4 regions of the Pseudomonas sp. WC2 genome follow, and region 4 is predicted to be linked to each of the others. Evidence: predicted binding sites of a transcription regulator. Region 4 holds the regulator's gene; each other region holds the start of a gene.
The links. Region 4 encodes FliA, which starts transcription of late flagellar genes. Its sites were predicted from a motif close to CTAAAGTTTNNNNNNNNNNNGCCGNTAA; they were not measured.

Region 1 (7,631 bases), on a different contig from region 4:
ATGACGAAGGCATGTTGCTGCCCCAGGATTATCGCAGCACCAAGGACGGCATCCGCATCAGCGATATTCTCAATTGGGCGAGCAAAGCCACGCGCATCAAAAACAAAGTGATCATCCTCGATTGCTGCCAAAGCGGCGCCGCCGGTGAGGTGCGGGCCTTGCGCAGCGAAAGCAGCATGGTCGGCGAAGGCATGACCATTCTGACCGCGTGCAAAAAGGAAGAACCGGCGATGGAGGGCGCGCAGCACGGTGTATTCACCGGGCTGCTGCTCCAAGCCCTGCACGGCGGCGCGGCGAACATTCTCGGCAAGATCACGCCCGGCAGTCTGTATTCCTTTGTCGATAACGCACTCGACGCCTGGGAACAACGTCCGGTGTTCAAGACCAATGTCTCGCAGTTCATTTCCCTGCGGGAAGTCTCGCCGCTGATCCCGAAGGAGATCCTGCGCAAACTGCCCGAATGGTTCGCCGAAGCCGAATCGACCTACCCGCTCGATCCCAGCTACGAGCCGACCGAAGCCAGCTTCGATCCGGAGCACGGCGAGATCTTCGCGCAACTGCAAAAGTGCAACCGCCACAGTCTGATCGAGCCGGTCGACGCCGAGCATATGTATTACGCGGCGATCAACTCCACCGGCTGCCGCCTCACCGCCCTCGGCGCCTACTACCGCGAACTCGCAATCAAAGGACATTTCTGATGCCCGTCTTTATCAGCTACCGCCACATGGATCGCGCGCACGCGATCGCCATCAACAGCCGCCTGATCCAGGCCAACATCAAAACCTACCTCGACGTGCTCGACCCGGAATCACAAACCACTGACGACATCACCGGGGTCATCACCCGCAACATCACCGAATGCACGCACCTGCTGGCGGTGGTGTCGGAAAAGACTGCATTGTCGTGGTGGGTGCCATTCGAAATTGGCGAAGCGACCATCAGCAACCGCCGGATCTGCTCGTTCAAGACCGGCCCGGCGGAATTGCCGTTGTACCTGGACAAGTGGCCGAAGCTGAGCACGGACAGTGATCTGAATTTCTTTATCGACGCGTATCGTGAAGAGGTGTCGAGCAAGCGCTCGATTGTGCTGGATTCGAGTAACGAATCCTTCAGTGGCACCTATAAACGCAATGCCGAAGTGTTCCACGAACAACTGAAGAATCGGATCCGGCGCGGGTTCTGACAGGCACAAAAAAGCCGACATCGCTGTCGGCTTTTTTGTCGGTCACTGCTTCGGCGCGGGGGCCGGGGCAGTGGCTGGCGGAGTGGCTGGCGCTGGCGCCGCACTCCCCGGTGCCGCCGGTTTCGGTGCGGCGTCGTCGAACAGGTTCAAGCGTTCGCGCAACTCGTGTGCAGGCACCGGTTGCTGATCCGCCGGCAGTGCGTTCGGGTCAACCGGCGTCGCCGGAGCGGCGCCGTTCTGGCCTTGATCCGCTGGCGTCGCAGCGTCTGCACCTTGCGCACCTTCGATGGCCGCTTGGGCCTTCTTGGTCAGCACGACGATGTCGATGCGACGGTTGACCGGGTTGAACGGGTTTTCCCGGTCGAACAGCGCCGACGAGGCGTAACCGACGACCCGCGCTACCTGTGCATCCGGATAGCTGCCGGCAACCAAGGCACGACGTGCGGCGTTGGCACGGTTGGCCGAAAGCTCCCAGTTGCCGTAGTCGCCAGTGCCGATATAAGGCTTGGCGTCGGTGTGGCCACTGATACTGATCTTGTTCGGCACCGCTTTGATGGTGTCGGCCATGGCCAGCAGGATGTCTTCGAAGTACGGCTTCAGGCGTGCCGAACCGGAGTCGAACATCGGCCGGTTCTCGGCGTCCATGATCTGGATGCGCAAGCCGTTCGGCGTGATCTCGAAGAGGATCTGATCCTTGAATTTCTGCAGTTGCGGGTTTTCGTCGACCTTGTTTTGCAGTTCTTGCAGGAGCAGCTCCAGACGTTCCTTCTCGACCTGCTCGGCCATGCCTTCGACTTGTTCGGTGTCGACGGTGACCTTGTCCGGTTGCGGCTGGGATTTCACCTCAGGGTTGAGGGTGTTTTCCGGCGCCAGGGTCGGCGTGCCGCCCAAATCGATAATGTACGGCGTGCCGCTTTCGGAAAAGCCGACCGGGTCTTTGAAGTAACCGGCGATGGCGATCTTCTGCTCAGGCGTCGCGGTGGACAACAGCCACAACACCAGGAAGAACGCCATCATCGCCGTGGCGAAGTCGGCGAAGGCGATTTTCCACGCCCCGCCGTGATGCCCGCCGGCTATGCGCTTGACGCGCTTGATGATAATCGGCTGATTATTTTCCATGACTTAGCGACCGCGAACGGCTTGTTCCAGCTCGGCAAAGCTTGGACGGTGGGCCGGGTAGAGCACCTTGCGACCGAACTCGACCGCCAGCGATGGCGGCATGCCGGAAGCCGAAGCGACCAGCGAGGCCTTGATGGCTTCGTAGACGTTCAGTTCTTCCTTGGCATCGTGGGCCAGGGAATGCGCCAATGGGCCGAAGAAACCGTACGCCGCGAGAATACCGAAGAAGGTACCCACCAGTGCCGCACCCACGTGCAGGCCGATGGACTTCTGATCGCCCTCACCCAGCGAGGCCATGGTCACCACGATACCGAGTACCGCCGCGACGATACCGAAACCCGGCATGGCGTCGGCAATGCCGTTCACTGCATGCGATGGGTGTTCGAGGTCTTCCTTAAGGCTGTACAACTCCATGTCGAACAAGCCTTCCAGCTCGTGCGGGGCCATGTTGCCGGACGACATGATGCGCAGGTAATCGCAGATGAACGCGGTCATGCGCTCGTCTTTCAGCACCGCCGGGTACTTGGCGAAAATCGGGCTCGCGGCGGCGTCTTCGATGTCGCCTTCGATGGCCATCATGCCTTCGCGGCGGCTCTTGTTGAGGATCTCGTAGATCAGGCCAAGCACTTCAAGATAGAAGGTGTGGCTGAAGCGCGAGCTGAACATGCTCAGGGATTTCTTGAGCACGTGCATGGTCATGTAGCCGGGGTTGGCCTGGAGGAATGCACCCAGTGCCGCACCACCGATGATCAACACCTCGAAAGGCTGGATCAGGGCGGCAATTTTGCCGTGGGAGAGCACGTATCCGCCGAGCACGCTCGCGAATACGACGATGATGCCGATAATTTTAGCCATAGGTAGAAAGTACTTATTTAAGTCGGGTTCAAGGTCATATTCGGAAGTTAAAAAATCTCTTCTTCTACTTATCGGCAAAACTGCGCCAGACTATAGCCAGTTCAGGCGAAAAGCCAATTTAGCCCATGCCGGGCGCGTCTACAGTCAGTGAAGATCCCGTCCAGACATGGCTAATGAAACGAACGTCCCACACGCAAAACCGACCACCCTCGCCGGTTGGGTCAAGCTGCTCGACAGCGTCCTATTGCCCGTGCCGCAAGAGGCTCACGACAAAGTCTGCCGGGCCATCCGCGATAACCGCAGTTCTCTGCGCGACATCGCCGACCTGATGCAGGACAGCCCGGCGCTGGCCTTGAGCATCATCCGTGAGGCGAATCGTCACACCCACGGCACCATGGCCGCGCCGGCGGAAAATCTCGAGGTCGCCATCAACCGTCTGGGCCTTGCCCGCACCGAAGAATTGCTCGCGCGCCTGCCTGCCCAACCGCAGATGCAAATCCCCAAGGCCCTGCGCCAGTTGCAAATGATCAGCCAGCACGCGACGCAACAGGCCAACGGTTTTTTCGCCAGTCGGCTGGCGCGGCTGTGGCAGGACATTCATTGGGGCAGCCTGTTGTTTCTCTCGCCGCTGTGGCCAATGGCGCTGACCTTTCCGCAGTTGCTCGAAGAATGGGAGTTGCGGGTTATCCACAAGGGCGAATCGGCGCGCATGGTCGAAAAGCAGTTGTTCGGTGTGCGCCTGCTGAAAATCGCTGAAGGGCTGGTCGAGGCCTGGCATCTGCCGATCTGGGTGCAGCAGGGTTACAAACTGCTGCTCAGCGAACAGCGCGAGCTGGTTAAAGTGCTGCGCATCGCCCGCGACAGCGAACACCCGCTGCGCCAGCAAAACCGCCTCGACGATGACCCGACCCTGCGCCGCTGGCTCAATCAGCCGGCCAACACCGTGCTGCTGGCCAACGGTCTGGCGCTGTCGGCGCAACAAGCCTGGGACAGTCCGCACAGCGAGCGCTGGCAGTACCTGACCAGCCTGTATCTGCAGATTTCGATGGATGAAGTGCAGCAACAACTGCACCAGCAAGCCGCCTACAGCGCCCGTTACCATGCGATGCCGGATCTGTGGCACCCGGCGGTTTCGCTGCTGTGGCCGTGGGGCACGCGGCGCTTGCCGGCAGGCATGTTGCCGGCCGCTGCGCCCTCCACTGAAGACCTGGGACAATGGCGCAAGCAATGCGCCGAGCTGCTTGCCGAGCCAAGCCGCTTCACCAATGCGATGAGCCTGACCGTCGCCGCCCGCGATGCCTTGGCCGCCAGCGGCATGCGCCGGGTGATGATCCTGATGGCCGATCGCACTCAAACCAGTCTGCGCGTACAGCAAACTTACGGTTTGCCAAAAGAAGCCGCGGCGCTGACGTTCGCCGTCGGCCAGAGCAGCGTGCTGCAGCGCCTGCTCGCGCAACAGGCACAGGTGCGCATCAATCCAGACAACAACGCCCAGTTTTCCGCCCTGCTGCCGCCGAGCCTGCGCACGCTGTTTCGCGGTGAGCACCTGTTCCTGCGTTCATTGGTCAACAATGGCCGGGTGATCATGATCGTCGTCGCCGATCAGGGCGGCGGGCCGTTCGCCGACATCACCGTGCAAGCCTTTGGCAAAACCGCGCAGTGCATTGAAAAAGCCCTGCACAGCTTTAGCAGCCGTGGCCGATGAGGCTGCGCTACAATCCTCCCCTTTGTGCTCTGGAGACCTCACATGTCTGACTTCTCTGGCTTGCCGCTCGTCATCGAACCGAGCGACCTGCTCCCGCGCCTGGAGTCCGGCGAACTGATTCTGGTGGACCTGACCAGTCCTGCGCGTTACACCGAGGGCCATATCCCCGGCGCACGCTTTGTCGACCCGAAACGCACCCAGCTCGGCCAACCGCCGGCGCCGGGCCTGATGCCCGCCAAAGCCGATCTGGAAGCGCTGTTCGGTGAGCTGGGCCATCGCAAGGACGCGGTCTACGTCGTCTATGACGATGAAGGCGGCGGCTGGGCCGGACGCTTTATCTGGCTGCTCGACGTGATCGGTCACGACAAGTACCACTATATAGACGGTGGTCTGCCAGCATGGCTGGCGGATGGCATGCCGATGTCGATCCAGGTGCCGGCAGCCATCGGCGGGCCTTTGCCGCTGACCCTGCACGACGAGCCGACCGCGACCCGCGAATACCTGCAAAGCCGTCTCGGTGCTGCCGATCTGGCGATCTGGGATGCGCGCGGGCCGCTGGAATACTCCGGCGAGAAAGTGCTGGCCGCCAAGGCCGGGCACATCCCCGGCGCGGTCAACTTTGAATGGACGGCGGGCATGGACAAGGCGCGTCAGCTGCGGATCCGTACCGACATGCCGCAGATCCTCGAAGACCTCGGGATCACCAAGGACAAAGAAATCATTACCCACTGCCAGACCCATCACCGGTCGGGCTTCACTTATCTGGTGGCCAAGTCCCTCGGTTATCCGCGGGTCAAGGGCTACGCCGGTTCCTGGGGCGAATGGGGCAACCACCCTGACACGCCTGTCGAGATTTAAGGTTTTTAAGGACAACTAATGAAAGAGCGTCTGTTTATCCTCAGTCAGTACCTGCTGCCGCATCACCTGCTGTCGCGCCTGGCCGGCTGCGTTGCCGAGTGCCGCGTGCGCTGGTTCAAGAATGCGTTCACCCAGTGGTTCGCCAAGCGTTATCAAGTGGACATGTCGCAAGCACTGGTCGAAGACCTGACCGCTTACGAGCACTTCAACGCGTTCTTCACTCGCGCCCTGAAAGACGGCGCACGTCCACTGGACGAAACCCCGGGCGCGATCCTCAGCCCGGCCGACGGTGCGGTCAGCCAGCTCGGCCCGATCGAACACGGCCGCGTGTTCCAGGCCAAGGGCCACAGCTTCAGCGTGCTCGAACTGCTCGGCGGTGATGCGGCCAACGCGGCGCCGTTCATGGGCGGCGACTTCGCCACCATTTACCTGTCGCCGAAGGACTACCACCGCGTGCACATGCCGCTGGCCGGCACCCTGCGCGAAATGGTCTACATCCCGGGCCGGATCTTCTCGGTCAACCAGACCACCGCGGAAAACGTCCCGGAACTGTTCGCTCGCAACGAGCGCGTGGCGTGCATCTTTGACACCGAGCGCGGCCCGATGGCTGTGGTGCTGGTCGGCGCGATGATCGTCGCTTCGATCGAAACCGTGTGGGCCGGTCTGGTCACGCCGCCGAAGCGTGAGCTGAAAACCTTCCGCTACGACGAAGCCGCACGTGCGCCGATCCACTTGGAGAAAGGTGCTGAATTGGGCCGCTTCAAACTGGGCTCGACCGCCATCGTGCTGTTCGGCCCGGATCAAGTGAAATGGGCTGAAGAACTCGCTGCCGGTTCGCCCGTGCAGATGGGCCAAGGCCTGGCACTGCCAAAAGCGTAAAGCAGGCTTTGCGGGAGCAGCCTGGCGCTGTTCCCGCAAATTGCCCTATTTGCTGCTATGGTTTTTGGCATGAGCCAAACCATATCCGCCCCAACGCTACGTGCGCCGACCCCGAGTCAGCCGCGCCTGTCGTTTTGCGAAGCGACGCCGCGCGACCTCAAGCGCTGGATCGCCGGCCTGCCCAAGGCCAATATCGGCGAAACCGCCCGCCTGCTGTATCAAGGCCTGGGCGAACTCAATCAATTGCTCACCCCCAGCGACAATCGTCTGCAGTTGCTGGAACTGCTGCGCCCCGAGGTTTACTTCGTCTGCCAGCATCTGGAGCGGCACTTTCTGCATCAGGCGATCATGCTCGACGAACGCTCGCGCAAAATCAGTAATCTGTGTCAGGCGCTGCAAAGTCATCTGGCGATCGGCTACAAACAGATCGTGCTGCGCATTGCGCCGAAATACAGCAAGGATCGCGCGGCGTTGCTCGGCACCGCCCTGCAACGCGCGACTCACGCCCTCAAGGGACAACTGGTGCGCGCCACGCAACTGTACAGTTCGCCGCCGGACCACCTGTGGTTCGAACTTCATCAGCTATACCGCACAGCGTGTGAATTGCAGTTGCAACAGCGGCGGGTGCATGACGACCTGGCCAGTCTGACCACGGAGTTGAGTCCGGAACAGACCTACATCGCCGCCCTGCTGCTGGGCAGCGCGCGCTGCAATCAGCTGCGGCAGAACCAGATCGCTCGCCTCGCCGAAGTGCTTGAACCGTGGAGTGCCTTGCTCAAATTGCACCCTGCGCGTTCCGACGATGGCTTGTTTGCGGTCAGCGCAGACATCGATGCCGGGCCGCGATATCGCAACATGTTTCGCAGCGAGCAGCAGGCCGGATTGCTCGGCTTTGATCCGCAACCGCTGGTGAACACCCTCGAAGCGCACTTGCAGCATCAGGACACCTCGACGCCTTTGCCGATCCCGACGGGGCTCAGTTTCGACACCCTGCAACACTTGCATGCCACGTGGGGCGAGGCGGCGGAACGC
Region 2 (7,631 bases), on a different contig from region 4:
TCGAGGCCGGCGGGTTTGCCGCTGCGGGGCGTTTATTGGGCATTCCCAAGTCGCGCTTGTCCCGACGCATCGCCGAGCTGGAAGAGCGCCTCGGTGCGCGCTTGCTGCAACGCACGACTCGGCAACTCAACCTCACCGCTGTCGGCGAGCGTTATTTGCGCCACTGCCAGGCCATGTTACTGGAAGCGGAAATGGCCGATGAGGCCGTGGCGAGCATGTCGAGTGAGCCGCGCGGGCGGCTGCGCGTCTCGTGCCCCACGGGTTTGGCCCGGGAAATGTTGCCGTGGGTGATCAGTGAGTTTCTCGGCAAATTCCCCCAGGTGCAGCTGGAAGTGGTCTTGCTCAACCGCCGCGTCGATCTGGTGGGCGAAGGTTTTGACGTCGCCTTGCGCGTGCGCGAGCACGGTGATGAAGATCCGTTGCTGGTCACCCGGCGTTTGCGTCAGGCGCAAATGGTCGTGGTGGGCAGCCCGGCGTTTCTTCAGGGCCACACGGTGCAACATCCGCAAGACCTGAAAAACTTGCCGGTGCTCGGCGCATTGGAGCCCGATCGCCTGGTGCATGTGCGCTTGCTCGATCAGCAGGGCAACCCTTTCGAGCTGAGCATGGAGGCGCGGCTCGGGATCGATGATTTTGTGGTGCGCAAAGCCTGCGTGCTGGCGGGACAAGGTTTTACCTTGTTGCCGATGATGTATTGCGAGGCGGAGCTGGAGAACGGCACGCTGGTGCAGATGTTGCCGGACTGGTCATTGCCCGGCGGCTGGCTGCAAGCGGTGTATCCGCATCGACGTGGGGTGATGCCGGCGGTACGCGCCTGGATCGACCACCTGGTCGAATCGTTCAATGCCTGCGGGGAGCGGTTGTTATGAAAAAGGGAAAGATGAGCGAGGCCGACGTCGCCGAATTTTGCCTGGGGTTGCCGGGCGCGCGGGAAGATTACAAGTGGGGCGGCGTGCGGGTGTTTTCAATTGCCGGCAACAAGATGTTTGCCTTGCAGGGGCTGCGCGGAGATTCACTGGCGTTCAAGGTCGACAAAGATCTGTTTCTCGGCCATTGCGACCGCCCGGGCATTCACCCGGCACCGTATCTGGCGCGAGCACAGTGGATCATCATGCACCCGCCCTACCCGTTGGGTGCTGAGGAGTTGCAGGGGTTGTTGCGGCGTTCGCATCAACTGGTGGTGAGCAAACTGCCAAAGAAAACCCAAATCGGTTTATTGCTGTAAACCCGATCTCTGTGGGAGTGAGCCCTGCTAGCGATTGCGGTGTCATTCAACATATGAGTTGCCTGACACTCCCTCATCGCTAGCAGGGCTAGCTCCTACAGGGGTTTTGTGTGGCTCGTTAGAAGAGCGCCAGCAGGTTGGAACCGAGGAATATCTGGTCGATCCAGAACACTTGGTGCAGCAACACAATCACCCAGAACAGAATCTGAAACGACACCTTGCGCGTCTTGTGCCGGAACACTTGTTGAGCGATCAACGCGCCCGGCCAGCCACCGGCCAGTTCCACCGCGTGGAGGATGTTCTCCGGCGTGCGCCAGGCATCGGCGCGCGCTTTGCGCTTGTCCGCCCAATACATGAAGAACGCCAGCACGCTGACAACCCCATAAGCGGCCAATGGCACCCAGGAAATCCCGCGCAGCCACATCGACAGCGATCCAAACAGCGGCAACGCACAGACAATCAGCAGAACGCCCAGCTTCAGTTTCAGATTCTGGATATTGTTGCCGCCCGAGGGTCGCCCTTCCGGTCGGCGCGCGCGGGAATCACTCATGGCTTGGCCGCCGCCCAGTCCACCCAGCCGAACTGCCAGGTCGCCAAAATCAGTAGACCGAACACGATCCGATACCAGGCGAACGCCGCGTAGCTGTGGTTGGCGATGAACTTCAGCAAGCCGCGCACCGCAATCATCGCGAAGATGAACGCCGTGATGAAGCCGATGGCGAACACGGGAAAGTCTGCTGGCACGAACAAGTGGCGATACTTGTAGCCCGAGTAGACCGCTGCGCCGACCATGGTCGGCATTGCCAGAAAGAACGAAAACTCCGTGGCGGTTTTCCGTGACAGGCCGAACAGCAGGCCGCCGATGATCGTCGAACCCGAGCGCGAGGTGCCGGGGATCATCGCCAGGCACTGGGCGAAGCCGACTTTCAAGGCATCTTTCCAGGTGATCTCGTCGACGGTTTCGGCATGCACTTCATGCTGACGCTTCTCCGCCCACAACATGATCACGCCGCCAACGACCAGCGCTGCTGCAACGGTAATCGGATTGAACAGGTATTCATGGATCAGATCGGCAAAGATCACACCCAACACCACGGCGGGCAGAAAGGCGATCAGCAGGTTGGCGGTAAAACGCCGTGCGCTGGGCTGCGTCGGCAACCCGACGACTACGTCGAAGATCTTGCGGCGAAACTCCCAGACCACCGCGAGGATCGCGCCGAGCTGGATGATGATGTTGAACGCCATGGCTCGCTCACCGCCGAAGTCGAGCAAATCGGCAACGATGATCTGGTGTCCGGTACTGGAAATGGGCAAAAACTCCGTCAGCCCCTCTACAACTCCTAGTATCAGTGCCTGCAAGGCCGTCCAAAGATCCATCAATCCCCCAAAGAGCGATGCGCAACGGCATGCCCCGATAGTATTTTTCTGACGTTCACTGCGATCAGCGTAGCTGGTTAATGCTGTACCGATTCCGCGCACACAGGATCCATACGGAACAGTCAAAATTCCGTGAAATATCAACTTGGATTCAGGTTTTCACGCGCGGGGCCGAAATCCTATCAGACAAGCCTTAATAGCGCTGCTGCGTTATACGACTTGGGTCGCGTATGCCCGCTCACTCAATCGTGACTGGATGCTGGCGGTCGTTTATTACAAGAACAAGAACCCGGAGTGACAGCGTTATGAACAGCTTGCGCAGTGTGTCGATCAGCCGACGCTTGTGGCTCATTTTGATTGTGGCGGTGGTCATGTTGCTGACCTTGGGCGCGTTGATGCTCAAGCAGATCCATGATGACCTGTATCACGCCAAAGCGCAGAAAACCCAGCATGTGGTGCAAACCGCCAGCGGTCTGCTCACCTATTATCACGACCTGGAAACCGCCGGGACGCTGAGCAAAGATGCGGCGCAGAAACAGGCGCTGACCGCGATTCGCGGCTTGCGCTATGACCAGAGCGATTATTTCTGGATCAACGACCTCACGCCCGTGATGGTCATGCACCCGACCAACCCCAAACTGGAAGGCCAGAACCTCTCGGCGATCCGCGATCCGGACGGCTTTGCGGTGTTCAACGAAATGGCCGCGATCGCCAAGGCCAAGGGCGCCGGCATGGTCAATTACCGCTGGCCGAAACCCGGCGCGAGCGACCCTGTGGCCAAGACTTCCTATGTAAAACTGTTCGAGCCTTGGGGCTGGGTGATCGGCTCCGGCGTCTATATCGACGATGTGCAGGCCGAATTCCAGGGCCAGGTCATCAAGGCTTCCGCGATCGGCCTGGGGATTGCGCTGATCATGGCGCTGCTGGTGATTCTGATCGCGCGCAGCATCGTTCGCCCGTTGCAGGAAACCGTCAACGCCATGGCCAATATTGCCAGCGGCGAAAGCGACCTGACCCGCAGCCTCGATACCCATGGCAAGGATGAAGTCACCGAACTGGCCCATCATTTCAACGCATTTACCGCCAAATTGCGCCGAGTGATCGGCGACTTGCAGGTGTCGGCCAGCGCCCTCGGCCAATCGTCCAGCGAACTGGGCAACGATGCCGCGCAGGCCCAGCAACGCAGCCAACAGCAATCGCAGCAGATGGAACTGGTGGCCACGGCGATCAACGAGGTCACCTATGGCGTGCAGGACGTGGCGAAGAATGCCGAGCACGCGGCCAGCGAAATGCGCGACGCCGAGGCACAGGCGCAACAAGGCCAGATCAACATCGACGGTAGCCTGCAACAGATCGACAAGCTCTCGGGCACCATCGATCAAGCGGTGGAGGTGATTCGCACGCTGGCGGCGGAAAGCACGCAGATCGGCAGCGTGCTCGAAGTGATTCGCTCGATTGCCGAACAGACCAACCTGCTCGCGCTCAACGCCGCAATCGAAGCGGCGCGGGCCGGCGAGCAAGGTCGCGGTTTCGCCGTGGTCGCGGACGAGGTGCGTTTGCTCGCGCAACGCACGCAAAAATCCACGGCGGAAATTCAGTCGATGATCGAACGCCTGCAAAATCATTCCGAGGCGGCGGTCAAAGTCATTGGCGACAGCAGCAAGGCCTCGCAACTGACCATCGAACAGGCCGGACTGGCCGGCGCCAGTCTGAGCGCCATCGGCCAGGCCCTGCGCAATCTCAATGGCTTGAATGCTTCGATTGCCAGCGCCACGTTGCAACAGGCGCATGTGGTCGAAGACATCAACCAGAACGTCACGCAGGCTGCAGGGCTTTCGCACAGCACGGCCATGGCAGCGGAGCAGTCGAGTGCGACGAGCGCAAAACTCGGTCAACTGAGCGAACAACTGAACGGACTGCTACGCCAGTTCCGCGTCTGACCCAAACCTGTGGGAGCAAGCTTGCTCGCGAAGGCGTCAGATCAGTCAAAGAAGATTTCGACTGCACAGGCCCCTTCGCGAGCAAGCTCGCTCCCACAAGGGTTCTTCTGTGTTCCGACCAATGCAGTACAATCCGCTCCCTTCTTTTGCTCTCCCAAGGAATGCACATGTCCGGGCTTGAACTGTTTGCCGCCGCCCTCGGTGTGATTGCCGTGTGGCTGACCGTCAAACAGAACCCATTGTGCTGGCCGATTGGCCTGGTCATGGTGTTGCTCTACAGCTGGATCTTCTTTGAAGTGAAGCTGTATTCGGACATGTTGCTGCAAGTGATCTACGCCGCGTTGCAACTCTACGGCTGGTGGCAGTGGACCCGGGCCGGGACGATGCATGACGGGCGTGAAGTCACCCGCCTCGACCAGCGCTCGATACTGCTTGGCCTGAGCGTCGGTGCGGTGGGTAGCTTGCTGCTGGGCGCAGCGATGGCGCACTGGACCGATGCCGCACAACCTTGGCTCGATGCAGCGCTGACCGGTTTCAGTCTCGTCGCGCAGTTATGGATGGCGCAGAAACGCCTGCAATGCTGGGCGTTGTGGTTCGTGCTCGACGTGTTTTTTGTCGGCCTGTTCATCTATAAAGGCCTGTATCTCACGGCGGCGCTCTACGGCGTGTTTACGCTGATCGCGGTGCAAGGCTGGCGCGAATGGCGTGCCGATCCGGCGCTGCGCACATGAAGGTCGTCGTCCTCACCGGCCCGGAATCGACGGGCAAGAGCTGGCTGGCCGCAGGTCTGCAGCAACGCTTTGGCGGGCTGCGCGTGGATGAATACGTGCGCCGGTTCATCGAACTGAACCCCCGGGATACCTGCCTGGCGGATATTCCCGAGATCGCCCGCGGTCAGTTGCAGTGGGAAGATCAGGCGCGGGCGCAACGGCCGCCGCTGCTGATTCTCGATACTCACTTACTGAGTAATATGCTCTGGAGTCAGACGCTGTTCGGTGCTTGCCCGCCATGGCTCGAAACCGAGTTGCTGGCCCGCCATTACGATCTGCACCTTTTATTGTCTCCGGAAAACGTCGACTGGACGGACGACGGTCAGCGTTGCCAACCCGATCTGAAGGAGCGTTTGGCTTTTTTCGATGCCACTCGCGAATGGCTGGAACGGCACCGGCAACCCTTCGAAATCATTCAGGGCAATTGGCTCGAACGCCAGACGCAAGCCTTTGCGTTAGTTGATCGGTTGCTCGCGGAATAACGGCGTCATCGGGTGTTCTGCCCCACCCGATTCCCCTGTTTCGGGGGCAAAGTGTCCGATCCTGTTACACCCCTCCCCATGCAGAGTGCCCGTCTAAGCGCTCTTCATCGCTTTGTCATGTCACCTGTTACGTCAATGAAACACAACCGCGCCAACCCCTGTTCCAGAGCATTGTTCAGCCAATAGACAGGTCGGCGGCATAGCCTGTGTTTCAGCGATGAAACAGCCGCTGTCTCAACTCCGCGCTGAATTTAACTAAGCCGTTGAAATACCGAAACTTTGCAAAAGCGGCACAGCTTTCGCTCTCTCCTTCACAACGCTGACAAGGGCCAGCCCACTGAAGAAGGAATTGCAGCCGTGGGGAACATCAAAAAAGGCTTGACCTGCCTTCTGCTGATCGGATCAGCCGCCAGCACATTCATCAGTTTCACTGCGCAGGCTGAAGGCAACGGTGTGATCGTCCTCAATCGCGACGTTCAACCGATTCCTATCGGCCGCAGCGGCGGTAAAGACCCCTACCCGACTACCGTGAACGCCAACCCTTCGGCGCGCATCAACCAGGCGATGGCCAGCACCGAACTCGATGACGGTGACTTTGCCGCCATCGCCAGCGGCTCGTCCATTCGCAGCAACATCGTCACCCCCAACTCGAACGTACCTGGCTTGAACACACTGACCAATCCCAACGGGATGCCTGGCATGAGTGCCGGCCATGGTGGCGGTTCGGGCGGCTCGATCTCCAACACCGTCAACCGCGCAATGAGCACCGGCCTTGCCCCGCTGACCCGCATGGCTGGAGGCCAATAAGATGAATCGCACCCTGCTCCTGCTTGCCCTCTTCGGTTGCGCCAGTGCCATGGCCGCCGACCCCAGCTCAGTGAACAACGCGAACATTCAAGACACCGGCATCCAGTACCGCGGCAACTACAACATCAACCAGGCCGCCGGCGACCAGATGCAACAGACCAACACCAAAGCCATCGCCATTGGCACCTCCGCCAGTGCGACCACGAGCGTGCGCCAGCACATCGACACGGCGGCCAATCCGGCGACCAATGCCAGTGCGACCATTGGCGGCAACTCTTTCAGTAATGGCAACGGCATCCTCGGCGTGAACCAAGGCGCCGGGGCCAACAACCAGATGGCCAACGTCACGCGCGTCAGCATCAGTGCCGGCCCGCAGAGCGTTGACGACAGCGCCCTTTCACAACAGAACGTGGCGTTTCTACCGAGCTCAGGAGCAACTGGTACCTCACCCGGCAGTCGCCAGGTCACGACAAGTGATCAGGCCTTCACCGGCAGCCGCGGGGTAATCCAGGTGAACCAGAGTGCTGGGGTGGGGAACCGCATGGCTAACACCCTCAGCATCCGGGTCGCTGACTGACCCAAACAACAAAAGCAGTGCAATTAGAAAGTACCAACACTTAACCAACTAATAAGCACGATGGAGAAACACCATGAAACCTACAATGGCTCTCAAACCACTGGTTTTCGCACTTGCAGCAGTGATGGCAATCGCAGCACAGGCAGGCGGTCGCAACGACGATCATGGTCATAATGGCGGGCACAACAATCAGCCTCAGGGCCCTAGCCTTGAAGAGCTGCTGCAAATCGGCGCAGGCGCCGGTGCTGCGGTACTCGACGTTCAAAACAGCGATGGCAACGTCGTCGGCAACCAAGGCACAAAAAATAGTGCCGGTGTCCAGGACTCCGCCAATGGCTCGAACGGCAACCTGGGGATGAACAACACCGCCGGTGACGGCAACCAGCAAGACAACGCCGCTGCTCTGGCAACCGCTGACGAAAGCTTCATCTTCGGCACCGCCGTTGCTGCTTC
Region 3 (7,631 bases), on a different contig from region 4:
GCCAGGCTGCAACTGAAAGCGGCATCGGCCTGACCCTGTTGCCGGTGCTCTACAGCCACTCCGGTTTCGGTGGCCAAACGCCTAACGATGGCCAGCGTCGCTTTATCAACAGCACGGACAATTACCTGAATCTGCAATCGCGCTTGCAGCCCATGCTGGCGCAGCAAAAAGCCCAATCGCTGGGCCTGTGCTTCCACTCGCTGCGCGCGGTGACGCCGCAGCAGATCAGCGAAGTGCTGGCGGCGAGTGACAAGCAATGCCCGATCCACATTCACATCGCTGAACAGCAGAAAGAAGTCGACGACTGCCTGAGCTGGAGCGGTCGGCGTCCGCTGCAATGGCTGTACGAGAATGCCGAAGTCGATCAGCGCTGGTGCCTGGTTCACGCCACCCACGCCAATCCGGAAGAAGTCACGCTAATGGCCAAAAGTCGCGCCATCGCCGGTCTGTGCCTGACCACCGAAGCGAATCTGGGCGACGGGATTTTCCCGGCGGTGGATTTCCTCGCGCAGGGTGGACGCATGGGCATCGGTTCCGACAGCCATGTGTCGCTCAGCGTGGTGGAGGAATTGCGTTGGCTGGAATACGGCCAGCGTCTGCGTGATCAGCGACGTAACCGGTTGTACGGCGCGGATCAGCCGATGGTCGGGCGCACGTTGTATGACGCGGCGCTGGACGGCGGCGCGCAAGCGTTGGGGCAGCCGATTGGGGCGCTGGCGGTTGGCAAGCGGGCGGACTGGATTGTGCTCGATGGCAACGATCCGTATCTGGCGACGGCCAGCGGTGACGGGATTTTGAATCGCTGGTTGTTTGCCGGTGGCGATCGTCAGGTGCGCGATGTGTTGGTCAACGGCCAATGGGTTGTGCGTGATGGCCGGCATGCAGGGGAAGAGGACAGTGCGCGCGCGTTCACCCAGGTTCTGCGCGAACTTTTAGGCTGACACACAGCAAAAAATGTGGGAGCGAGCCTGCTCGCGAAAGCGGTGTATCAGCAACATTTTCGTTAACTGAAACGCCCTCTTCGCGAGCAGGCGCGCTCCCACATTTGATTTGTGGTGGTCTTTAGTTTGAAGTCTTGGCCATCTGCCGATCCGACGCGCGCCAGATCAGTCGCGTGGTGTCATAGCCCTGCTGACGCGCCTTGCTCAGCAGATCTTCACGTACCACACCGTTGACGGTCGGTGTGCGTGACAGCAGCCACATGTACTTGCGACTCGGGTCGCCGACGATGGCGGTCTTGTAGTCATCACTGACGTACAGCACCCAGTATTCGCCTTTCGCCACACCCGGAATCAACCGCGAGAACCACGTATCGAATTCGACCCAGAGCTTGTCAGTCTTGCCCGGCACCTGTGGATAAGCCGTGCCTTTGGCCTCTTCCCACTGCCATTGCGGGGTCAGGCAGCGATTGAGCACCGCAACATTGCCGTCAGGCTTGAGGGTGTAATGGGCTTCGGATTGCGCGCAGTCGCGCTGGAAGTACATCGGCAAACGCGCCAGCTCATACCAGGTCCCTTGATAGCGCTTGAGGTTGACGCTGTCGACGGTTTTCGGCGCCAACGGGTCGACGCCGGAACTGGCGCAGCCGGCCAGTACCAGGCCGGCAAAAAGGATCAGCAATAACCGCTTCATTTTTCTTCTCCGTGGGCGCGAAGCCCCGGTTTACTTCAGGCCTTGGCCGGAAAACATCAGCACTTTGTCACCGGCGTACTGCACGCTGATAAAGCTGTTCTTGTCGCCCCAGGTGCAACTGGACATGCCGAGCGCGCCCGAGCAATCAGTCGGTTTGCCGAGCAGAGTCTCGACTTCGGTCTTGGCCATACCGGCCGAGAGCTTCGAATAGTTTTCCTGATTGACCTTGCTGCATGCGGCCAACAGCACGCAGAACGACAGCAGGGCGAAAGATCGCAGCGACATGGTGTAACTCCTGGAACGAGGGGGGATGGCATGGTGCCAACCAGAACCTTAGAAGAGAAAACCCTCATCTGGTTCCGTGGCCGGACGGCTATTTATTAGCCCGCCCGTCTGGCTTTTGCCGATAAATCAGCCACTTTGTAAGGCTATTGAGCATTTCGTCGTCTTTCGCAAAAGACGCCTAATCTTTGGCGCGCGGCGGTCGACATAAAAGCAACGCAAAGCTCCGACCCTGGAAAATTGCCGCCCTTTCTTGACCAGCCCCTTCGCGGTAGCTCATTCGATGACCAGAAACATGAAATTCAGCCACAAGATTTTGTTGGCTGCCGCCCTCGTGGTGGCCGTTGCGTTCGCCTGTTTCATTTTTTTCAATGACTATCGACAGCGCGAAGCCCTGAGCACCAGCACCGAGTCATCAATGCAGGAACTCGGCAGCCTGACCACCAGCAACATCCAGACCTGGCTGGAAAGCCGCATTCAGTTGCTGCAATCGCTGTCGCAGCAAGTGGCCGTCGACGGTAACGCGCCGGCCAGCCTGAAACGCATCATCGATCTGCCCGCCTACACCGGCAATTTCCAGCTCAGCTACTTCGGTGGCGCTGACGGCGTGATGTTCTCGGTGCCGGCCGGCAATCGTGCGCCGGATTACGATCCGCGTGCCCGTGGCTGGTACAAAGCGGCGAACAGCGCGCAGCAGACCATCGTCACCGAACCGTACATCGCCGCCTCTTCGGGCAAACTGGTGATTACCGTTGCCACGCCGGTGCAGCGCCAGGGCCAGATGCTCGGCGTTGCCGGTGCCGACATCGACCTGACCAGCGTCAGCGCGATCATCAACTCGCTGAACTTCGGTGGCCACGGCCACGCTTTCATCGTCAGTGCCGACGGCAAGATCCTGATCCACCCGGACAGCAAACTGGTGCTCAAGACCCTCGCCGAGGCTTACCCGAATGGCGCGCCGAAAGTCAGCCCGGGCTTGAAAGAAGTCGAGTTCGACGGCAAAACTCAACTGATCTCCTTCACCCACGTCAACGGCGTGCCATCGGCAGACTGGTACGTTGCGCTGGTGCTCGATAAAGACACCGCATTCGCCATGCTCAGCGAATTCCGCACCTCGGCACTGATTGCGATGATCATCGCGGTGGTGATCATCATCGCCCTGCTCGGCATGCTCATCCGCGTGTTGATGCAGCCGCTGCTGACCATGGGCCGCGCCATGCACGACATCGCCGAAGGTGAAGGCGACCTGACCAAACGTCTGGTGATTCACGGCAACGACGAATTCGGCGCGCTGGGCACCTCGTTCAACCGCTTCGTCGAACGTATCCACACCTCGATCCGCGAAGTGTCCTCGGCGACCGGCCAGGTCAACGAAGTCGCCCTGCGCGTGGTCGCTGCGTCGAACTCGTCGATGTACAACTCCGACCAGCAATCCAGCCGTACCAACAGCGTCGCTGCGGCGATCAATCAACTCGGCGCCGCCGCGCAGGAAATCGCCCAGAACGCCGCGCTCGCCTCGCAGCATTCCAGCGATGCGCGCAGCCTCGCGGTCGACGGTCAGCAGGTGGTGGATAAAACCATTCAGGCCATGCAGCAGTTGTCGGCAAAGATCAGCGATTCGTGCGGCAACATCGAAACGCTGAACGCCAACACGGTGAACATCGGTCAGATTCTCGAAGTGATCACCAGCATCTCCCAGCAGACCAATTTGCTCGCGCTTAACGCCGCGATCGAAGCCGCGCGTGCCGGTGAAGCCGGTCGTGGCTTTGCCGTGGTCGCGGACGAAGTGCGTAATTTGGCGCACCGCACTCAGGATTCGGCGCAGCAAGTGCAGAAGATGATCGAAGAACTGCAAGTCGGCGCGCGTCAGGCGGTCAACATCATGACCGAGAGTCAGCGTGAGAGCGAAAGCAGCGTCGGCATTGCCAACCAGGCCGGTGAACGGCTGGGCAGCGTGACTCAGCGCATCGGTGAGATCGACGGGATGAACCAGTCGGTGGCCACCGCGACCGAAGAGCAGACCGCTGTGGTTGAGTCGATCAATGTCGATATCAACGAGATCAACACGCTGAATCAGGAAGGTGTGGAGAACTTGCAGGCGACGTTGCGCGCGTGTTCGGATCTGGAGCAGCAGGCGGCGCGGTTGAAGCAATTGGTGGGTAGTTTCCGCATTTAAGCGGCGCTGCTTCTGGCCCCTTCGCGAGCACGCTCGCTCCCACATTGGAATGCATTTCAAAGTGGGAGCGAGCCTGTTCGCGAAGAGGGATTCAGCCGCAATGAAGATTCAGAACCTGGAACCCGGTTCGGAAAGAAACACCAACTCCTCCGCCGTAGATTCCCGCCCCAACACCGCATTGCGATGCGGAAACCGGCCAAACCGCGCAATCACCTGCTGATGCCGCTCGGCATAATCAAGATTGTCGGCAAACACCGCCCGCTCTGACTCCGGCTGTTCAGCCACCAGTTCAATAAACCGGGAAACCGCCTCGTTCTGCACCGCAAGGTTTTCGCAGTGTTCGAACACCAGATAAATGAACACACGCTGAATCGGTTTCAACTGCCGATCGAAATCCGCGGTAATGCCTTGGGCGACGAGTTTTTGCGCGCGCAGATCACCGGAGAAGGCTTTGGGGGTGTCGCGAAAGATCATTCGCGGCAGTTGATCGAGCAGTAGCACCACGGCCAGCCAACCTTCGGGACGTTGCGTCCACTCGGTCAATCCGCCGGCCAGGGCCTGATCGACAAAGACCCCGAAACGCTCACGCGCTTCGAGGTCTTGGCTGTCTCGCTTACCGAACCACAACTTGCCCTTGTCAGCCGAAATGTCGTCCGGGGATTCGGCATGTCCGAACCACCAATCGAGCAGCGGCTGCCAGGGCGCGGTCATGGTTTATTCCTTGTGGTAGGCCGTAGCGCGTGCGACTTCTTCTTTCGAACCGAGGAACACCGCGACACGCTGGTGCAGGCCTTCAGGCTGAATGTCGAGAATGCGCTGGTGACCGTCGGTGGACGCGCCGCCCGCTTGTTCCACCAGGAACGACATCGGGTTGGCTTCGTACATCAGACGCAGTTTGCCTGGCTTGGATGGCTCACGGCTGTCGCGCGGGTACATGAACAGACCGCCACGGGTCAGGATGCGGTGTACATCAGCAACCATCGCCGCGACCCAACGCATGTTGTAATTCTTCTTCAGCGGGCCTTCTTCACCGGCCAGCAGCTCGCCCACGTAACGCTGTACCGGGGCTTCCCAGTGACGCTGGTTGGACATGTTGATGGCGAATTCCTGGGTCGATTCAGGAATGGTGATGTTTTCGTGAGTCAGCACGAAGCTGCCCATTTCACGGTCTAGGGTGAAACCTTTCACGCCGTCGCCCAAGGTCAGGATCAGCATGGTCTGTGGACCGTAGATCGCATAACCGGCGGCAACCTGTTGGGTGCCTGGCTGCAGAAACGCTTTCTCGTTCAGTGGCTCGTTCTGGCTCAGGTATTCGTTCGGGCAACGCAGGACCGAGAAGATCGTGCCGACCGGGGCGTTGATGTCGATGTTCGACGAACCGTCCAGTGGGTCGAATACCAGCAGGTACGCGCCTTTCGGGTATTTGCCCGGGATCTGGTAGGCATTGTCCATTTCTTCGGACGCCATGCCGGCCAGGTGACCGCCCCATTCGTTGGCTTCGAGCAGGATTTCGTTGGAGATCACGTCGAGCTTCTTCTGCACTTCGCCCTGAACGTTTTCAGTGCCCATGCTGCCCAGAACACCACCCAGGGCGCCTTTGGACACGGCGTGGTTGATCTCCTTGCAGGCACGCGCCACCACTTCGATCAGGAAACGCAGATCGGCAGGAGTGTTATTGCTGCGGGTCTGCTCAATCAAATAGCGACTCAGGGTAACGCGGGACATGGACGGCTCCGGTGGAATGGGGGGCTAAAAACCCGCGCAGTTTACAGGGAGTCTGAAAACGTAGCGAGCGAAGACGCCCGGTAACGTGCGTTGGGGTGTATTTGCCTGCATGAGACGTGATTGTCGGTGGAGAGTTCAGGTAGCGGGTTTAGCGTAGTTGGAAATCGGACCGATGTGGCTGGTGGTTGATTGATCAGTTCGGAATATGTATTGGCTGACACGCCGCTTTCGCGAGCAGGCTCGCTCCCACAGGGAATCGGGGTGACCGCTGAATTGGTGGCCACTGAAGAACCAATGTGGGAGCGAGCCTGCTCGCGAATGGCGCGCAGCGCCAGCCATTCTCAGGAATTGGCAGGCGGCTTGCGCAACAAGCTAAACGCCATCGCTCCCAGGAACACCACGCTCAGCAACAACACCGCCCACAACCCGATCTTCTTCCAATGGGTCTGCGCCACCGCCGCCGTGGTCGCTGTCGAAGTCTGCGTAGCCAACGCTTCACCCTGAACCACCGCCTTGCCCAACGCCGCCAGTTTCTCTGGTGTGAAATCCGGAATCAGCGTCGCCAGCGGCAGATTCGCCGTTTTCACACTTGGATTGCCCAACGCCAGACTGTAAGGCCCCTCCCCTCGCGCGAGGAAGATCACCTGCGTCGCCCGCACCGCGTATTTCACGCTTGGTGCCTGCGCGCCCAGACCACCCCCGCGCTCATCCACCGTCAGCTTCAACTGCTGCACGGTCTGCCCGTAGAGTTGCAATTCGTTCTGCACCACGTCCTGATTATTTTGGGTCAGGCGATAGAGCAGGCCGCTGCTCAGCTCCTGCCACGGCAGGCTGCTCTCACGACGTCCGGCCAGTGTCACCGGCGCGAGACTGTTTGGCTGTTTCAACTCAACCTGAATCCGCTCGACGTTCAACCCCATCGGCAATTGCCAGGTGTATTCCCCGGCCTTGGTGCTGCTGCCGGCCAATGCCTGGGACCAGACCAACGGCAGCGGCAAATCGCGCCGGTCGCTGCTTTTCAACTGCGCAGCCGTCAGGATCGGTGCCGAGCTCGGCGATTCCCACAACAGCCGCACATAGCGCGCCGATTGCCCCGGTAACGTCACTTCGTGCTGCTCGATGCGTTCATCGGAAAACGTCAGCCGAGCGACTTGGCCTTCGCCCCACGGCTGCCAGTGCTGCAGGTCGTCGCTGGCCTCGATGCTGAAGCGCTGGAAGCCGTCGCGCTCGCTGGTCCAGTCGAGGATCAACTGCTGCAGCGGCGCCTTGATCGCGCTGGCATCGAGCAACCAGCCGCGTAGAACCTCTTCTCCCGCCTCCAATTGGCTGGATGGCTGCACCTCGACCAGGGTGCCGTTGGTGGTCGATTGCACGCGCACATTCGGCGCGCGCTCGCTGGCGTCCGCGGCGTTGTACAGCGGGAACCATTTCACCTCGTGCAACTGACCTTCATCACGGGTTTGCGCCGACTCGCGGGCCAGCGCATAGGCTTGCGGTTCACCGGCGGCGTTGAATACGCGCAGGTCGCTGAGGTCGGTCTGGCGCGCCTGCAATTGCACGTTCAACGGCAATTCGAGGCGATACCACGGGCCGTTGCCGCTCACCGATAACGGCACCTGCGTGGCGAAGTCCGCCGGTTTTTCCTGCGCGCCGGCCACCATCACCACGCCCAAAGCCAACCAACCCAGATTCAGCATGCGACTCAAGATGAAACTCCTTCGGTGTTCGGGGCCGGTGTGTCCGCCGCCGGTTCAGCTTCGACACGTTTGGGCGGCAGCGGGGCGAAATAGCCGACCACCAGCAACAACACGCCGAC
Region 4 (7,631 bases):
TGCTGAAGCTTGATGCCGCCGGGGTTGGCGCAGGTGCGGGCGCAGCCACTGGAGCCGGCGCGCTGTAAGCACTGAAACGACGGTTACTGCGCGAGATGCTATGCACTTTTTCGCACAGCAGTTGTTTAACCTTCTCGGGATTGCGCGAGATGTCTTCGAAATTCTTCGGCAGGAAATCCACCGCGCCGGCGTCCAGCGCATCCAGGGTTACCCGAGCGCCTTCGTGGGTCAGCGAGGAGAACATCAACACCGGAGTCGGGCAGCGCTGCATGATGTGCCGCACTGCTGTGATGCCGTCCATCATTGGCATCTCGTAGTCCATGGTGATCACGTCCGGCTTGAGCGCCAGCGCCTGATCGATCGCCTCTTTACCGTTGGTTGCGGTGCCGACCACCTGGATGCTCGGATCTGCTGAAAGAATTTCCGAGACGCGGCGGCGGAAAAAACCCGAATCGTCCACCACCAGGACTTTGACTGCCATAAACACTCCATTAGGTGCAGCGGAACGTTGTCGCCCCGCTGCCCCGGATTCAAATACGCCGTGCGGCGTAACGCTTGAGCATGCTTGGAACATCGAGAATCAGCGCGATGCGGCCGTCACCGGTGATGGTGGCGCCGGACATGCCCGGAGTGCCCTGCAGCATTTTGCCCAATGGCTTGATGACCACTTCTTCCTGACCGACCAGTTGATCGACGACGAAGCCGATCCGCTGAGTGCCCACCGAAAGGATCACCACGTGGCCTTCACGCTGCTCTTCGTGAGCGGCGGAGCTGACCAGCCAGCGCTTGAGGTAGAACAATGGCAGCGCCTTGTCCCGCACGATCACCACTTCCTGACCGTCGACGACATTTGTGGTCGACAGGTCGAGGTGGAAGATTTCGTTGACGTTGACCAGCGGGAACGCGAACGCCTGATTGCCCAGCATGACCATCAACGTCGGCATGATCGCCAGCGTCAGCGGCACCTTGATGACAATCTTCGAGCCTTGGCCCTTGGTCGAGTAGATGTTGATCGAACCGTTGAGCTGGGAAATCTTGGTCTTCACCACGTCCATGCCGACACCGCGGCCAGACACGTCGGAGATCTCGGTCTTGGTCGAGAAACCCGGGGCGAAAATCAGGTTGTAGCACTCGGTATCGCTGAGGCGATCGGCCGCGTCCTTGTCCATCACACCGCGTTTTACCGCGATCGAACGCAGGACGTTCGGGTCCATGCCTTTGCCGTCATCGGAGATCGACAGCAGGATGTGGTCGCCTTCCTGTTCGGCCGCGAGCACCACGCGACCGCCACGGGCCTTGCCCGACGCTTCGCGTTCTTCCGGCGACTCGATGCCGTGGTCGACGGCGTTGCGCACCAAGTGGACCAGCGGGTCGGCCAAGGCCTCGACAAGGTTTTTGTCGAGGTCGGTTTCTTCACCCACCAGTTCCAGGTTGATCTCTTTCTTCAGCTGACGCGCGAGGTCGCGAACCAGACGCGGGAAGCGCCCGAAGACCTTCTTGATCGGCTGCATCCGGGTCTTCATCACCGCGGTCTGCAAGTCAGCCGTGACCACGTCGAGGTTCGACACGGCCTTGGACATGGCTTCGTCGCCGCTGTTGAGGCCCAGGCGCACCAGACGGTTACGCACCAGCACCAACTCGCCGACCATGTTCATGATTTCGTCGAGACGTGCGGTATCGACGCGCACGGTGGTCTCGGCTTCGCTCGCCGGTTTTTCCGGTGGCGGTGCAGCGGCAGCACGGGCCGGAGCCGGTGCAGCAGCGGCAGCCGGTTTTGGCGCTTCGGCTTTCGGTTCAGGCTTGGCAGCAGGCTTCGGCGCGGCGACGGCAGCCGGCGCCTTGGCGGCTGGCGTGGCAACTGTCGAAGCAGTGCCCGCCGTCGCGGTGCCGACTTCGCTGAACTTGCCTTTGCCGTGCAATTCGTCGAGCAGCGATTCGAATTCGTGATCGCTGATCAGATCGCTGCCGGCCGCGGCGGCCACGGGAGCAGCAGGCGCTGGTGCCGAGGCAATCGCTGACTCCAGCGCATCGACGGCAAAGTTGCCCTTGCCATGCAACTGATCGAGCAGGGCTTCGAATTCGTCGTCGGTGATGTCGGTGCTGTCGCCCTTGGCCGGTGCCGCAGGAGCTGCCGCAACTGGCGCAACCGCGTCCACCGCGAACTGGCCTTTGCCGTGCAGTTGATCGAGCAGCGACTCGAACTCGGCATCGGTGATTTCATCGCTCGCGGCTTCAGCGGCCGTTTGCGCAGGTGCAGCAGCGGCCGGGGCTTCGGCTTCAGCCTTGACGGCGTTCAGCGAGTCCAGCAGCTGTTCAAATTCGTTATCGGTGATGTCGCCCGACGCGTCGCCTTCGACGACCAGTTCTTCGATCATCTCCGCCACTGGCGAAGCCGGGGCTTCATCCGCCGATTGCGGTTCGGCCAGGCGCGCCAGAGCGGCCAGCAGTTCCGGCGTAGCGGCGGTGATCGGTGCGCGTTCACGGACTTCGCTGAACATGCTGTTCACCGCGTCCAGTGCTTCAAGCACCACGTCCATCAGTTCTGCATCAACGCGACGCTCACCCTTACGGAGGATGTCGAACACGTTTTCGGCGATGTGACAGCACTCCACCAGCTCATTGAGCTGAAGGAAGCCGGCGCCCCCTTTTACAGTGTGGAAACCGCGAAAAATTGCGTTGAGCAAATCTGCGTCATCCGGACGGCTTTCCAGCTCGACCAGTTGTTCGGACAGTTGCTCAAGAATCTCGCCGGCCTCAACCAGGAAATCCTGAAGGATCTCTTCATCGGCGCCGAAGCTCATTAATGGGGTGCTCCTACAGGTCTAAAAACCCAAAAAACCTACAATTCCAAAACTCTAGAATCCAAGGCTGGATAACAAATCGTCCACATCGTCCTGACCGGACACAACGTCTTCTCGTTTATCGGCATGAATCTGCGGACCTTCACCCTGCGAGAGATGTTTTTGTGGATCTTTTTCTGCAAGCATCGCGGCGCGGTCATGTTCGATGCCCGCAAAGCGGTCGACCTGACTGGCCATGAGCACGAGTTTGAGCAAATTGCTTTCGACTTCGGTGACCAGTTGGGTCACACGCTTGATCACCTGACCGGTGAGGTCCTGGTAATCCTGAGCCAGCAGGATGTCGTTGAGGTGGCTCGACACTTCACGGTTGCCCGTGCTGCTGCGTGACAGAAAACCGTCGACCCGGCGCGCCAGTTCGCGGAACTCTTCAGCCCCGACTTCACGACGCATGAAACGCCCCCAATCGGTACTCAAGGCCTGGGCTTCTTCAGCCAGACCATTGACCACCGGCGTGGCGCTTTCCACCAGATCCATGGTGCGGTTGGCCGCGGCTTCCGTCAGCTTGACCACATAGCCCAAGCGTTCGGTGGCGTCGGTGATTTGCGACACTTCCTCGGCCTGCGGCATGTGCGGATCGATCTGGAAATTGACGATCGCACTGTGCAGTTCGCGTGTGAGCTTGCCCACTTCCTGATACAGGCCGCGGTCACGGGTCTGATTGAGCTCATGGATCAGTTGCACAGCGTCGCCGAACCTGCCTTTTTCAAGGCTCTCGACCAGTTCGACCGCGTGTTTTTTCAGGGTCGACTCGAAATCGCCCTGTGAAGATTCTTTATGCTCCATAGCTCCCCCGCGCGTTCATCAGCCGATGCGTTCGAAAATCTTCTCGATTTTGTCTTTCAGCGCCTGAGCCGTGAAAGGTTTGACGACGTAGCCGTTTACACCGGCCTGAGCGGCTTCGATGATCTGCTCGCGCTTGGCTTCTGCAGTCACCATCAGTACCGGCAGGTGCTTGAGCTTTTCATCGGCACGCACGTGACGCAGCAGGTCGATACCGGTCATGCCCGGCATGTTCCAGTCCGTTACCAGAAAGTCGATGCTTCCGCTGTTGAGCACTGGAATGGCAGTGGTGCCATCGTCAGCCTCGACGGTGTTGGTGAACCCAAGATCACGCAGCAGGTTCTTGATGATCCGCCGCATCGTTGAGAAGTCATCAACGATGAGGATTTTCATGTCTTTGTTCAATTCGACCTCCAAGCAGTCTTAAACGCGCCCAGCACCTGGACGCGCCACTTCAATCAATCGGCGCAGCACTCGAAGACTGTCTGGAGCACAACAGAGCAAGACCGGTGCCGTTCATCACCGCACCAGCCTCGTTCGCAGTGTCCCCACACTGCCTTCAGCGCGCTCGCCACTCCCCCAAACGCCCCCGCAAACGGGCCGCGCACTGGCTGTGTAACTGGCTGACCCGCGATTCACTGACGCCAAGGACTTCACCGATTTCCTTGAGGTTCAGCTCTTCGTCGTAGTACAGCGCCAACACCAGTCGCTCACGCTCCGGCAAATTGGCAATCGCGTCCGCCAGCGCCGCCTGGAAGCGTTCATCTTCCAGATCGCGTGACGGCTCAAGATGAGCACTCGCGCCATCCTCGTGCAGCCCTTCGTGTTCGCCGTCCTGCAGCAGGTCGTCGAAACTGAAGAGGCGGCTGCCCAAGGTGTCATTCAAAATCCCGTAGTAATCGTCGAGACTCAATTGGAGTTCGGCTGCAACCTCGTGATCTTTAGCGTCACGGCCGGTTTTAGCTTCAATTGAGCGAATTGCGTCACTGACCATACGGGTATTGCGGTGAACCGAGCGTGGCGCCCAGTCCCCTTTGCGCACTTCGTCGAGCATCGCGCCGCGGATTCGAATGCCCGCGTACGTTTCGAAACTGGCGCCTTTGCTGGCGTCATATTTGGTCGAGACTTCGAGCAGGCCGATCATCCCGGCCTGGATCAAATCTTCAACCTGCACACTCGCCGGCAATCGCGCCAGCAAGTGATAGGCAATGCGTTTGACCAGCGGCGCGTAACGCTCGATCAGCTCGTACTGAGCGTCACGTGCCGACTTTTTGTAGTAATTCATACCGCTAGCGGTCATAGCACGGGCCCTGCCGTTTGCTGCACGAGACGCTCGACGAAAAACTCGAGATGGCCGCGCGGGTTGGCGGGCAGCGGCCAGGTGTCGACCTTCTGTGCAATGGCCTTGAATGCCAGCGCGCACTTGGAGCGCGGGAAGGCTTCGTAGACGGCACGCTGCTTCTGCACCGCTTTACGCACGCTTTCGTCGTAAGGCACGGCGCCGACATATTGTAGGGCGACGTCGAGGAAGCGGTCCGTGACCTTGGTCAACTTGGCGAACAGGTTGCGCCCTTCCTGCGGGCTCTGCGCCATGTTGGCGAGAACGCGGAAGCGGTTCATGCCGTAATCGCGGTTGAGCAGTTTGATCAGCGCGTAAGCGTCAGTGATCGAGGTCGGCTCATCGCAGACCACCAGCAACACTTCCTGGGCTGCGCGTACGAAACTGACTACCGAGTCACCAATACCCGCAGCGGTGTCAATCACCAGTACGTCGAGATTGTCGCCGATGTCGCTGAACGCCTGAATCAGACCGGCGTGTTGGGCCGGGCTCAGGTGGACCATGCTCTGAGTGCCGGACGCGGCCGGCACGATGCGAATGCCACCGGGGCCTTGCAACAGCACGTCGCGCAATTCGCAACGGCCTTCGATGACGTCGGCCAAAGTGCGTTTCGGGGTCAGACCCAACAATACGTCGACGTTCGCCAGTCCCAGATCGGCGTCCAGCAGCATGACCCGACGGCCAAGCTCTGCCAGAGCCAGAGACAAGTTCACTGACACGTTAGTCTTGCCGACGCCACCTTTGCCGCCGGTCACCGCGATCACCTGTACGGGATGCATGCTGCCCATGTTATTTCTTTACCTTGTCTTGCATAGACGGAGGCCACATTACTGGCTGCGCGTTCACAACCGGAACAATGCATGGCAGACCATCGATGTAGGTACAAAAACTGTTCATGAATACCTCAGCCTACCTGCTTGGTCGGGCTGTGGTAGATATCAGCGAACATGTCAGCCATGGCTTCTTCGCTGGGTTCTTCCTGCATTTGCACGCTGACGGCGCGGCTGACCAGTTGATGACGACGCGGCAGATGCAAATCATCCGGAATCCGTGGGCCATCGGTCAGGTACGCGACCGGCAATTCATGACTGATCGCCAGGCTTAACACTTCGCCAAGGCTGGCCGTTTCATCCAGTTTAGTCAGGATGCAGCCGGCTAGCCCGCAACGCTTGTAACTGTGATAAGCGGCGGTTAGAACCTGTTTCTGGCTGGTGGTTGCCAAGACCAGATAATTTTTTGAACGGATGCCACGCCCGGCCAGGCTTTCGAGCTGCATGCGCAGGGCCGGATCGCTGGCTTGCAGGCCGGCAGTATCGATCAAAACCACGCGTTTGCGCAGCAATGGATCCAGTGCCTGCACCAGCGATTGACCAGGATCGACGTGAGTCACCGGCACATTGAGGATGCGACCGAGGGTCTTCAGTTGTTCCTGAGCGCCGATGCGAAAACTGTCCATGCTCACCAGCGCGACATTCTGCGCGCCGTACTTGAGCACATAACGTGCGGCCAGCTTGGCCAGTGTGGTGGTCTTGCCCATGCCGGCAGGGCCGACCATGGCGATCACACCGCCCTCTTCCAGCGGCTCGACTTCCGGTACGGCAATCATCCGCGCCAGATGCGCGAGCAGCATGCGCCAGGCCTGACGCGGCTCTTCGATATCGCTGATCATCGACAGCAGATCGCGCGACAACGGGCCGGACAGACCGATGCGCTGCAGACGGCGATACAGGTTGGCCTGAGCCGGACGACTGCCTTGCAACTGATTCCAGGCCAAGGTGCCGAGCTGCACTTCCATCAGCTCGCGCAGGCTGTTCAATTCAAAACGCATCGAGTCCAGTGCACGCGGATCAACGCCGCCGGAGGACTGCGCAGGCGCCGGGGCCGGACGCGCCGGCGCGGCGTAAGTCGGCTCGGTCAGCGGTTCAGCGGCGGTCAGCGGCAGGCCAGCGGTCAACGGCAGCCCGGCAAAGATCTGACGATTGCTGTTGCCATCGGCTTCGCCACGCAGGCTCAACTCGGCCTGGGCGGTGACGATGCGCGACTGAGTCTTGCGCAGCTCGTCCTCAAGTTCCATGTTCGGAACCCGTGGCGCCAGCGCCGACAATTTGTAATCCAGTGCCGCCGTCAACTCGACACCGCCGGCAATGCGGCGGTTGCCAATGATGGCGGCATCAGCGCCCAGCTCATCACGAACCAGCTTCATGGCCTGACGCATATCGGCGGCAAAGAAACGCTTAACTTGCATAAACCACTACCTCAGCCGTTGGGCCCTACTGTCGCAACGATGGTCACTTGCTTGTTGTCCGGTATTTCCTGGTAGGCCAGCACATGCAATCCAGGGACTGCGAGGCGGCCAAAACGCGAGAGCATCGCGCGGATCGGGCCGGCGACCAAAAGGATCACCGGCTGACCTTGCATTTCCTGACGCTGCGCCGCTTCGATGAGCGAACGCTGCAGCTTCTCGGCCATGCTTGGCTCCAGCAGAACGCCCTCTTCCGAGCCTTGTCCTGCCTTCTGCAGACTATTGAGCAATATTTGTTCCAACCTTGGTTCCAAGGTGATCACAGGCAGCTCGGACTCAGTGCCTACAATGCTTTGGACGATGGCGCGGGATACGCCGACGCGCACTGCCGCCACCAGCGCGGCGGTAT

Region 1: a site for FliA is predicted at 3,226-3,253, ahead of motA (flagellar motor stator protein MotA). Genes of this name have one in related genera too.
Region 2: a site for FliA is predicted at 2,753-2,780, ahead of ACQ4OE_RS03810 (methyl-accepting chemotaxis protein). Genes of this name have one in related genera too.
Region 3: a site for FliA is predicted at 2,096-2,123, ahead of ACQ4OE_RS01305 (methyl-accepting chemotaxis protein). Genes of this name have one in related genera too.

Annotation. Positions count from the first base shown of each region.
Region 1 is NZ_JBOBDR010000012.1:12,733-20,363, reverse strand. It holds gene ACQ4OE_RS15990 (caspase family protein) at 1-698, shown strand, start outside; gene ACQ4OE_RS15985 (toll/interleukin-1 receptor domain-containing protein) at 698-1,183, shown strand; gene motB (flagellar motor protein MotB) at 1,226-2,302, opposite strand; gene motA (flagellar motor stator protein MotA) at 2,306-3,157, opposite strand; gene ACQ4OE_RS15970 (HDOD domain-containing protein) at 3,324-4,862, shown strand; gene rhdA (thiosulfate sulfurtransferase) at 4,905-5,720, shown strand; gene asd (archaetidylserine decarboxylase) at 5,739-6,599, shown strand; gene ACQ4OE_RS15955 (molecular chaperone) at 6,669-7,631, shown strand, end outside.
Region 2 is NZ_JBOBDR010000002.1:393,778-401,408, forward strand. It holds gene ACQ4OE_RS03790 (LysR substrate-binding domain-containing protein) at 1-869, shown strand, start outside; gene ACQ4OE_RS03795 (MmcQ/YjbR family DNA-binding protein) at 866-1,225, shown strand; gene ACQ4OE_RS03800 (DUF1294 domain-containing protein) at 1,344-1,775, opposite strand; gene ACQ4OE_RS03805 (undecaprenyl-diphosphate phosphatase) at 1,772-2,602, opposite strand; gene ACQ4OE_RS03810 (methyl-accepting chemotaxis protein) at 2,908-4,542, shown strand; gene pnuC (nicotinamide riboside transporter PnuC) at 4,710-5,273, shown strand; gene ACQ4OE_RS03820 (AAA family ATPase) at 5,270-5,794, shown strand; gene ACQ4OE_RS03825 (hypothetical protein) at 6,152-6,601, shown strand; gene ACQ4OE_RS03830 (adhesin) at 6,603-7,178, shown strand; gene ACQ4OE_RS03835 (heme utilization protein) at 7,252-7,631, shown strand, end outside.
Region 3 is NZ_JBOBDR010000001.1:265,179-272,809, reverse strand. It holds gene ACQ4OE_RS01320 (formimidoylglutamate deiminase) at 1-941, shown strand, start outside; gene ACQ4OE_RS01315 (lipocalin family protein) at 1,063-1,632, opposite strand; gene ACQ4OE_RS01310 (hypothetical protein) at 1,663-1,917, opposite strand; gene ACQ4OE_RS01305 (methyl-accepting chemotaxis protein) at 2,198-4,090, shown strand; gene ACQ4OE_RS01300 (DUF924 family protein) at 4,199-4,801, opposite strand; gene ACQ4OE_RS01295 (class 1 fructose-bisphosphatase) at 4,805-5,815, opposite strand; gene ACQ4OE_RS01290 (DUF3999 domain-containing protein) at 6,157-7,521, opposite strand; gene ACQ4OE_RS01285 (DUF2339 domain-containing protein) at 7,518-7,631, opposite strand, start outside.
Region 4 is NZ_JBOBDR010000011.1:97,410-105,040, reverse strand. It holds gene ACQ4OE_RS15325 (protein-glutamate methylesterase/protein-glutamine glutaminase) at 1-481, opposite strand, end outside; gene ACQ4OE_RS15320 (chemotaxis protein CheA) at 531-2,801, opposite strand; gene ACQ4OE_RS15315 (protein phosphatase CheZ) at 2,856-3,644, opposite strand; gene ACQ4OE_RS15310 (chemotaxis response regulator CheY) at 3,663-4,034, opposite strand; gene fliA (RNA polymerase sigma factor FliA) at 4,201-4,941, opposite strand; gene fleN (flagellar synthesis regulator FleN) at 4,938-5,768, opposite strand; gene flhF (flagellar biosynthesis protein FlhF) at 5,885-7,225, opposite strand; gene flhA (flagellar biosynthesis protein FlhA) at 7,237-7,631, opposite strand, start outside.